2 regions of the Streptomyces longhuiensis genome follow, and region 2 is predicted to be linked to the other one. Evidence: riboswitches for the same ligand, from Rfam matches in the RefSeq annotation. Region 2 holds a riboswitch; the other holds the start of a gene.
The links. Region 2 has a riboswitch for cyclic di-AMP ahead of LGI35_RS22270 (M23 family metallopeptidase). Riboswitches for the same ligand answer to the same signal wherever they lie in the genome.

Region 1 (4,202 bases), 2.2 Mb from region 2:
CGAGGTCGTCGAGGAGGAGGTCCCGGCCCGCGCGCTGATGGCCGCCTACCGGCTGCCGCAGGACGGCTCGCGCGCGTGCGACGCGGCCGACCTGGCCCTGACGGTCCTCGGCGGCGGCGAGTCGTCCCGGATCTACAACCGTCTCGTCCGCCGCGACCAGACCGCCGTCGCCGCCGGGTTCGGTCTCCTGAGGCTCGCGGGGGCGCCCTCCGTGGGGTGGCTGGACGTGAAGACGTCCGGCGACGTCGAGGTCCCGGTGATCGAGGAGGCCGTCGACGAGGAGCTCGCGCGGTTCGCCGCCGACGGTCCCACTCCGGAGGAAATGGAGCGCGCGCAGGCCCAGTTGGAGCGCGAGTGGCTCGACCGGCTCGGCACGGTCTCGGGCCGCGCCGACGAACTGTGCAGGTTCGCCGTCCTGTTCGGCGACCCGCAGCTCGCCCTGACCGCCGTCCAGCGCGTCCTCGACATCACCGCCGAGGAGGTCCAGGAGGTGGCCCAGGCCCATCTGCGCCCCGACAACCGCGCGGTGCTCGTCTACGAGCCCACGGCCCCCGAAGAGGCCGACGAGACCGCCGCAGCGACCACGGACGAGACCGCAGACGAGGAGGCCGGCAAGTGACCGAGCTCGCGACCATGGACTTCCACCCGCAGCCCCAGGCCGGCACGGCGCGGCCGTGGGCGTTCCCCGCGCCCGAGCGCGGCACCCTCGACAACGGCCTGACGGTGCTGCGCTGCCACCGCCCGGGCCAGCAGGTCGTCGCCATCGAGATCAACCTCGAAGCTCCCCTGGAGGCCGAGCCCGCCGGGCTCGACGGCGTCGCCACCATCATGGCGAGGGCCTTCTCCGAGGGCACCGACAAGCTCGCCGCCGAGGAGTTCGCCGCCGAGCTGGAGCGCTGCGGCGCCACCCTCGACGCGCACGCCGACCACCCCGGCGTACGGGTCTCCCTGGAGGTCCCCGTCTCCCGACTGCCGAAGGCGCTCGGCCTGCTCGCCGACGCCCTCAGGGCACCCGCCTTCGCGGACAGCGAGATCGAACGTCTCGTGCGCAACCGGCTCGACGAGATCCCGCACGAGACGGCGAACCCCGGCCGCCGCGCCGCCAAGGAGCTCTCGAAGCAGCTCTTCCCGGCCACCGCGCGCATGTCCCGCCCGCGCCAGGGCTCCGAGGAGACCGTCGCGGCCATCGACGCGGCGGCCGTACGCGCCTTCTACGACCGGCACGTGCGCCCGGCCACGGCCACCGCGGTCGTGGTGGGCGACCTCGCGGGCCTCGACCTCGACGCGCTGCTCGCGGACACGCTGGGCGCCTGGACGGGGAACACGGCCGAGCCGCGCCCCGTACCGCCCGTGACGGCCGACGACACCGGCCGGGTCGTCATCGTCGACCGGCCGGGCGCGGTGCAGACGCAGATCCTGATCGGTCGCGTCGGCGCCGACAAGCACGACCGGGTGTGGCCGGCGCAGGTGCTCGGCACGTACTGCCTGGGCGGCACCCTCACCTCCCGCCTGGACCGCGTCCTGCGAGAGGAGAAGGGATACACCTACGGCGTACGGGCGTTCGGCCAGGTGTTGCGCTCGGCGCCGGACGGGACGGGCGCCGCGATGCTCGCCATCAGCGGCTCCGTGGACACGCCGAACACGGGTCCGGCGCTGGACGACCTCTGGAAGGTGCTGCGCACGCTCGCCGCCGAGGGCCTCACCGACGCCGAACGGGACGTGGCCGTACAGAACTTGGTGGGCGTCGCCCCGCTCAAGTTCGAGACCGCCGCGGCCGTCGCGGGGACGCTCGCCGACCAGGTCGAGCAGCACCTGCCGGACGACTTCCAGGCGCAGATGTACCGGCGGCTCGCCGCGACGGGCACCGTGGAGGCCACCGCGGCCGTCGTGAGCGCCTTCCCGATGGACCGTCTGGTGACGGTGCTCGTCGGTGACGCCGCGCAGATCGAGGAGCCCGTCAGGGCGCTCGGTATCGGAGAGGTGACCGTCGTCACGGGCTGACCGTGACCGGTGTGCAACGAGGGGCCCCGGTGGGCGAGATGACCACCGGGGCCCCTTTATGTCCGAATTGAACCAGTGGTTGCCTGTCTGCCCTGTGGCATGCGCTACAAAAGCCCGGTTCCGTTTGTTGATTGAAAGATGCCCCGCTTAGCGTCGGTCCGGCTGTCCGCCAGATGTACGCCGCGCCCGCGGCGCCGGACAGTCATCGCCGAGTCCCCCAAGGCGCGAGCCGGGGGAGCCGGGGACCCACCGTCCCTGGGGTGAATCGGACGCCCTTCCCCGAAGGGGGTCCGTAGGAGACCTTCCTGCTCCGAACCCGTCAGCTAACCCGGTAGGCGAGAAGGAAGGAAAGGATCAGCCACTCCATGGCGTTCACCCGTGCCACCGGGAAGCACCGTCGCCCGAGCCGTCTCACGCGTACCACCGCGCAGGTCGCCGGCGTCGCCGCGCTCACCACGACCGGTGTCATCGGAGGCCTCGCCGCCCCCGCCCTCGCCGCTGACGACGCGTCTCTCGAGCAGACCGGCCTGACCAAGGCCATCTCCATCGGTGACTCCCTCGCGGAGCAGATCGACGCGCAGGCCGCCGCCCAGCAGCAGGCCGCCGACAAGGCCGCCGCGAAGAAGAAGGCCGAGGCCGCGGCCAAGAAGAAGGCCGAGGAGGACCGGCGTGAGGCCGCCGCCAAGGCCAAGGCCGAGCGCGAGGCCAAGGAGCGCGCCGCCCGTGCGGCCGAGCGCAAGCGCCTGAACGCCTTCGTCATGCCCGTCACCGGCTCGTACGTGTCGACCGCGTACAAGGCCAGCAGCGGCCTGTGGTCCTCCGGCAGCCACACCGGCATCGACTTCCACGCCGCCAGCGGCACCTCGGTCCACGCCGTGGGCGCGGGCACGGTCGTGGAGGCCGGCTGGGGCGGCGCCTACGGCAACAACATCGTCATCAAGATGAACGACGGCACGTACACGCAGTACGGCCACCTGTCGTCCATCGGCGTCTCCGTCGGCCAGACGGTCACCCCGGGCCAGCAGATAGGCCTCTCCGGGGCGACCGGCAACGTCACGGGCCCGCACCTCCACTTCGAGGCGCGCACGAGCCCCGAGTACGGCTCGGACATCGACCCCGTCGCGTACCTGCGCGCGCACGGCGTCAACGTCTGACCCTCGCCGCGTACTCGCGACAACACATCGAAAGCCCCGGCTCGCCGAGCCGGGGCTTTCGGCGTCACCGGCCGCGCTCGTCACCGGACCGGCTCGTTCGTTCCCGGCGGCGCTGTCCAAAAAATATCCATGGATTACGGCCTGCCGTCGGAAATTCGCGCCCGCTGGAATAGAGTCGCTGGGCAAGCGCGCTGAACGGATTGCAATCGCGCTGTAGAGCGACTGTCTACCGCGTTTCGCGGGGATTAAGGCGGAGGTCGGTTCATGCGCATTCCGGCGCACTCGGTATGCACGGCGATCCGCGACGACATCGTCTCCGGTGTCTACGAGCGCGGCGGCAGACTCACCGAGGAGGTCCTCGCCCGCCGCTACGGCGTCTCCCGCGTGCCCGTGCGCGAGGCGCTGCGCACCCTGGAGGCCGAGGGCTTCGTCGTCACTCGCCGGCACGCGGGCGCGTGCGTCGCCGAACCCACCACGCAGGAGGCGGCGGACCAGCTGGAGATCCGGATGCTCCTCGAACCGCTCGCCGCGGCCCGCGCCGCGCAGCGCCGCACCGAGGCGCACCTGAAGGTGCTGCGGGGCCTGGTCAGGCTGGGCCAGGAGCGCTCCAGGCGAGGTCGGAGCGAGGATCTGCGCTCGCTCGGCGGCTGGTTCCACGAGACGCTGGCGCAGGCGTCCGCCAGCCCGGGGCTGATCACGATGCTCACGCAGCTCCGCCACAAGATCGCGTGGATGTACACCGTCGAGCAGCCCGAGCACCCCGCCGACTCCTGGGCCGAGCACGGGGTGATCGTGGACGCCGTGGCGCGCGGTGACGTGGAGCGCGCGCGGGCGCTCACGGCGCAGCACACGGAGCGCGCAATGGCCGCTCACCGCCTGCGCGCCCCTCGTACGGGTGGCCGTGTGAGGACTTCGCAACATCCCGTCAACACGGCGGGGCTCCAGCATTAACAGAGGCGCCGTATACAAAGAGGGCGGCCCATTTGGAGGGGCTCTATTTCCGCTGCCCCGAAATTACGGGGACAGGTTCGTGGAAAGCAAAAGGGT
Region 2 (4,202 bases):
GCAGGACCTGGAGGGTCGTACGGCCTGAGGGCGGGGCGGCGACGCCGGCCGGGGCGGTGTCGGTCACTTTCGGGCGCCGTCAGGGCTTCTCGGGTGTCGGCACCGTCGTCTTCTCCCGTTCATCGGACCGCGAAAGGCTCTCCGGCAGAGAGTTCGGGCCTTCAGTTTAGAGGCGGAACTTTTGCCGCTCCCCACTAGTTTCTACAGCGCTGTAGAAGATCAGTACACGCCGAACGAGGAGAGTCATGGCCCTGTGGGATCGCTTCAAGGAGTCCGCGTCGACGATGCAGACGCAGCTCATGGCGAAGAAGAACGACCTGAAGAGCGGCGCCTTCCGTGACGCGAGCATGGCGATGTGCGCGCTGGTCGCCGCGGCCGACAGGAACGTCGACCCGGCCGAGCGCAGCCGCGTGGCCCAGCTCATCTCCACGAACGAGGTGCTGCAGAACTTCCCGGCGGACCAGCTCCAGAGCCGCTTCGACGCGAACCTGAACAAGCTGACCGCCGACTTCGACTTCGGCAAGGTCAGCGTTCTCCAGGAGATCGCCAAGGCGAAGAAGAAGCCCGCCGAGGCGCGCGCGGTCGTCCAGATCGGCATCGTCATCGGCGGCGCCGACGGCGACTTCGACAAGACCGAGCAGGCCGTCGTCCGCGAGGCCTGCCTGATGCTCGACCTGCCGCCGCACGAGTTCGACCTGTAAGGGAATACACCGAAGGCCCGGAACCATTGGTTCCGGGCCTTCGGCCTTCAGTAGCGGGGACAGGATTTGAACCTGCGACCTCTGGGTTATGAGCCCAGCGAGCTACCGAGCTGCTCCACCCCGCGTCGGTAAACACGACTCTACGCCATTGCGGCGACAGAACGCGAATCGGTTGCCCAGGGTTCCGTGATCCGCCGCCCGGGACCCCTTTCACCCGGTCGGTCCCACCAGGTCGCCCGCCGTCTGCCCGCGGGCAACCCTGGGGTGGGGCCGATGACGTGCGCAGGCGCGGGACCAAGGCGGACGGTGGCGGGAGACGAGTGGTGGGGCAGCGAGGAGGGCACGGACGAGGGACGGAGCAGCGTCTGTCCCGGGCCCGGTTCTTCGTACGCCTGGTGCCCGTGCTGCTCATCGTCGCCGGGGCGATCTACGACTACGTCACGCCGTCGACGTTCACCGGCGTGCCCCTGTTCACCGCCGCCCCGCTCGTCGCGGCCCCGTTCTTCTCGCCCCGCGGCACCTTCCTGACCGGCCTCGCGACCGTCGCCGTCGTACTCGGGGTGCATCTCCGGTACACCCGCAGTTACGACACCGACGCCATCACCGAACTCGTCACGGTCGTCACCGTCGCCGTACTCGCCTGCGTCATGAACCGCATCGTGCGGCGCGGCAGCGAGCAGCTCACCTCCGTGCGCCAGATCGCCGAGGCGGCCCAGCGCGCCGTCCTGCCCGAGCCCGCCGAGCGCATCGGCGGCCTGGAGATCGCGGCCCGGTACGAGGCCGCCCAGGAGGGGGCCTTCATCGGGGGCGATCTGTACGCGGTGCAGGACACCCCGCACGGTGTGCGGCTCGTCGTGGGCGACGTACGGGGGAAGGGCATGGGCGCGGTGTCCGCCGTGGCCGTCGTCATCGGTGCCTTCCGGGAGGCGGCCGAGCAGGAGGCGACCTTGGAGGCGGTCGCGCAGCGCCTGGAGCGGGCGCTCGCGCGGGAAGGGCTGCGGCGCAACGGCCTCGACGAGTTCGAGGGCTTCACCACGGCCGTGCTCGCCGAGATCCCGCACGGCAACGGCCTCGTACGCGTCATCAACCGCGGCCACCCGGAACCCCTGCTCCTGGGCGGCGACGGGGCGCTCAAGGTCCTGTCGGCGCCGGAGCCCGCGCTGCCGCTCGGGATGGGGGACCTCGGCACCTGGCCCGACCGCGCGTCCGAGTCGGAGTTCCCGAGCGGGGCGACACTGCTGCTCCACACCGACGGCCTCTCGGAGGCCCGCGACGCGCAGGGCACCTTCTACGACCCGGCGGCGCGGCTCGCGGGGCGGATGTTCCCGGGGCCCGATCCGCTGCTGGCCGCGCTCACCGCCGAGGTCCGCCGGCACACCGGGGGCGGCACGACGGACGACATGGCACTGCTCGCGGTGAGGCGGCCGTGAAGCAGCCGTGAAGCAGCGGTGAGTGCCGTCATCACCTTGTGTAGTCGAACAGCGCCACTGCGCATAACATTTGACAAACCGTCAGGTGAATCGCCTGTTCCGGCTGCGGGTCAACTCGCCCGATTCCGCCCGCTCGTGCCCCGTTAAGTCCAGGCCAAAGGCGTTAACGATCAGTCGGAACGGCTTGGAATCGGGCCCCGGTGTCTATTAACGTTCGATAACGCAGCGCGGTCGTCCCAGCCGTCACAAGAGATGGCTCCGTGCGCACGCGCCTAATCCCGCAAGGGAGCCGGGGAACCACCAACTTGGGGTGAATCGGACGTCTTTCCTTGCGGAAGGCGTCGGTAGGAGACCTTCCTGCTCCGAACCCGTCAGCTAACCCGGTAGGCGAGAAGGAAGGAAAGGAGCGCGCCCCAGTGGCGTCCAACCGGCCTGCCCCAGAGTTCTCCTATGCGCCGATCGGCGAAGAGTTCGGCGAAGCGGACGAGCGGACCTGGGAGGAGTGGAACCCCACCGAGGACTCCGTCCGCCCCGTACGCGGCAGGCACCGCGTGGCCAAGCAGCGCGGCGGTCTCGCGCGCAGCTCCACCGTTCTCGGTGTCGGCGTGATCGCGGCCGTCGGCGCGGGCGGCATCGCCACCGCGCAGGGCGGCAAGCCTCCCGTACACATCTCCATGCCCGACCTCTCGGCCGTCAAGGACTCGCTGCCCGACGCCAAGTCCCTGCCCGGCGTGGGCGCGCTGATATCCGATGTCTCCGGAGACGACGACGAGTCCGGCACCACCGCGACCCCGCTGACCGGCGCCGGTATCACCACCGCGGACGCCCAGCAGGGCACGACCGCCGGTGAGGCCCTGCGCGCCCGCATCATGCAGCAGGCCGAGCAGCAGCAGGACCAGGCCGCCGACGCCGAGGCCGCGGCCGCCGAGGAGGCCGCCGCGAAGAAGGCCGCCGAGGACGCCGCCAAGGAGCAGGACGCCGCCAAGGCCAAGGCCGCCGCCGACAAGAAGGCGGCGGAGGAGGCGGCGAAGAAGAAGGCCGAGGCCGAGCGCCTCGCCAAGCTCGCCAAGAGTTTCACGCTCCCGGTCGCCTCCTACACGATCACCGGCACCTTCGGTCAGCCCGGCTCGATGTGGTCCTCCGGCTACCACACGGGTCTCGACTTCGCCGCTCCGACGGGTACCCCGCTGAAGGCGATCCACTCCGGCACCGTCAAGGAAGCCGGCTGGGCGGGCGCGTACGGCTACCGCACCGTCCTGGAGCTGCCGGACGGCACCGAGCTCTGGTACTGCCACCAGTCGTCCCTCAACGTCAGCGCGGGCCAGAAGGTGACCAGCGGCGACGTCATCGGCCGCGTCGGCGCCACCGGCAACGTGACCGGGCCGCACCTCCACCTGGAGGTCCACCCCGGCGGCCAGGCGACCGGGGTCGACCCCGCGCCGTGGCTGCGCTCCAACGGCCTGACGATCTGAGGCTCGTGACCCTCCGAACCCCGGCGGTCCTGACGGCAACCCCCCGACGTCAGGGCTGCCGGTTCGCCGTGTCCGGAATATCTTGATCCATATCGGTGTTCTGGCAGGCCATGACTTCTCTTCGCAAGCTTGGCTCGTCAGACCTCGAGGTGTTCCCGCTCTCCCTCGGCGGCAATGTGTTCGGCTGGACCGCCGACGAGGCGCAGTCCTTCGCCGTGCTCGACGCGTACGTCGCCGCGGGCGGCAACTTCGTCGACACGGCCGACGCGTACTCGGCGTGGGTCCCGGGCAACAAGGGCGGCGAGTCCGAGACCGTCATCGGCAAGTGGCTGGCCGCGCGCGGCAACCGCTCCGATGTCGTCATCGCCACCAAGGTCGGCGCCCACCCCGACTTCAAGGGCCTGTCCGCGCACACCATCAAGTCCGCCGCCGACGAGTCGCTGCGCCGCCTCGGCACCGACTACATCGACCTCTACTACACGCACTTCGACGACCCGTCCGTGCCGGTCGAGGAGATCATCACCGCCCTCGACGAGCTGGTGACGGCCGGCAAGGTGCGCGCCATCGCCGCGTCGAACCTGACCCCGGAGCGCCTCCAG

Region 1: linked by a shared signal. The riboswitch ahead of LGI35_RS32185 (M23 family metallopeptidase) and the one ahead of LGI35_RS22270 (M23 family metallopeptidase) in region 2 are both predicted to bind cyclic di-AMP.

The regions. Positions count from the first base shown of each region.
Region 1 covers NZ_CP085173.1:6,999,635-7,003,836, forward strand. Annotated here, with positions in the region: gene LGI35_RS32175 (M16 family metallopeptidase) at 1-619, shown strand, start outside; gene LGI35_RS32180 (M16 family metallopeptidase) at 616-2,001, shown strand; cyclic di-AMP (ydaO/yuaA leader) riboswitch at 2,198-2,353, shown strand; gene LGI35_RS32185 (M23 family metallopeptidase) at 2,367-3,155, shown strand; gene LGI35_RS32190 (GntR family transcriptional regulator) at 3,420-4,106, shown strand.
Region 2 covers NZ_CP085173.1:4,810,722-4,814,923, reverse strand. Annotated here, with positions in the region: gene mgtA (magnesium-translocating P-type ATPase) at 1-67, opposite strand, end outside; gene LGI35_RS22285 (tellurite resistance TerB family protein) at 246-701, shown strand; tRNA gene LGI35_RS22280 (tRNA-Met) at 753-826, opposite strand; gene LGI35_RS22275 (PP2C family protein-serine/threonine phosphatase) at 1,025-2,131, shown strand; cyclic di-AMP (ydaO/yuaA leader) riboswitch at 2,391-2,536, shown strand; gene LGI35_RS22270 (M23 family metallopeptidase) at 2,548-3,603, shown strand; gene LGI35_RS22265 (aldo/keto reductase) at 3,714-4,202, shown strand, end outside.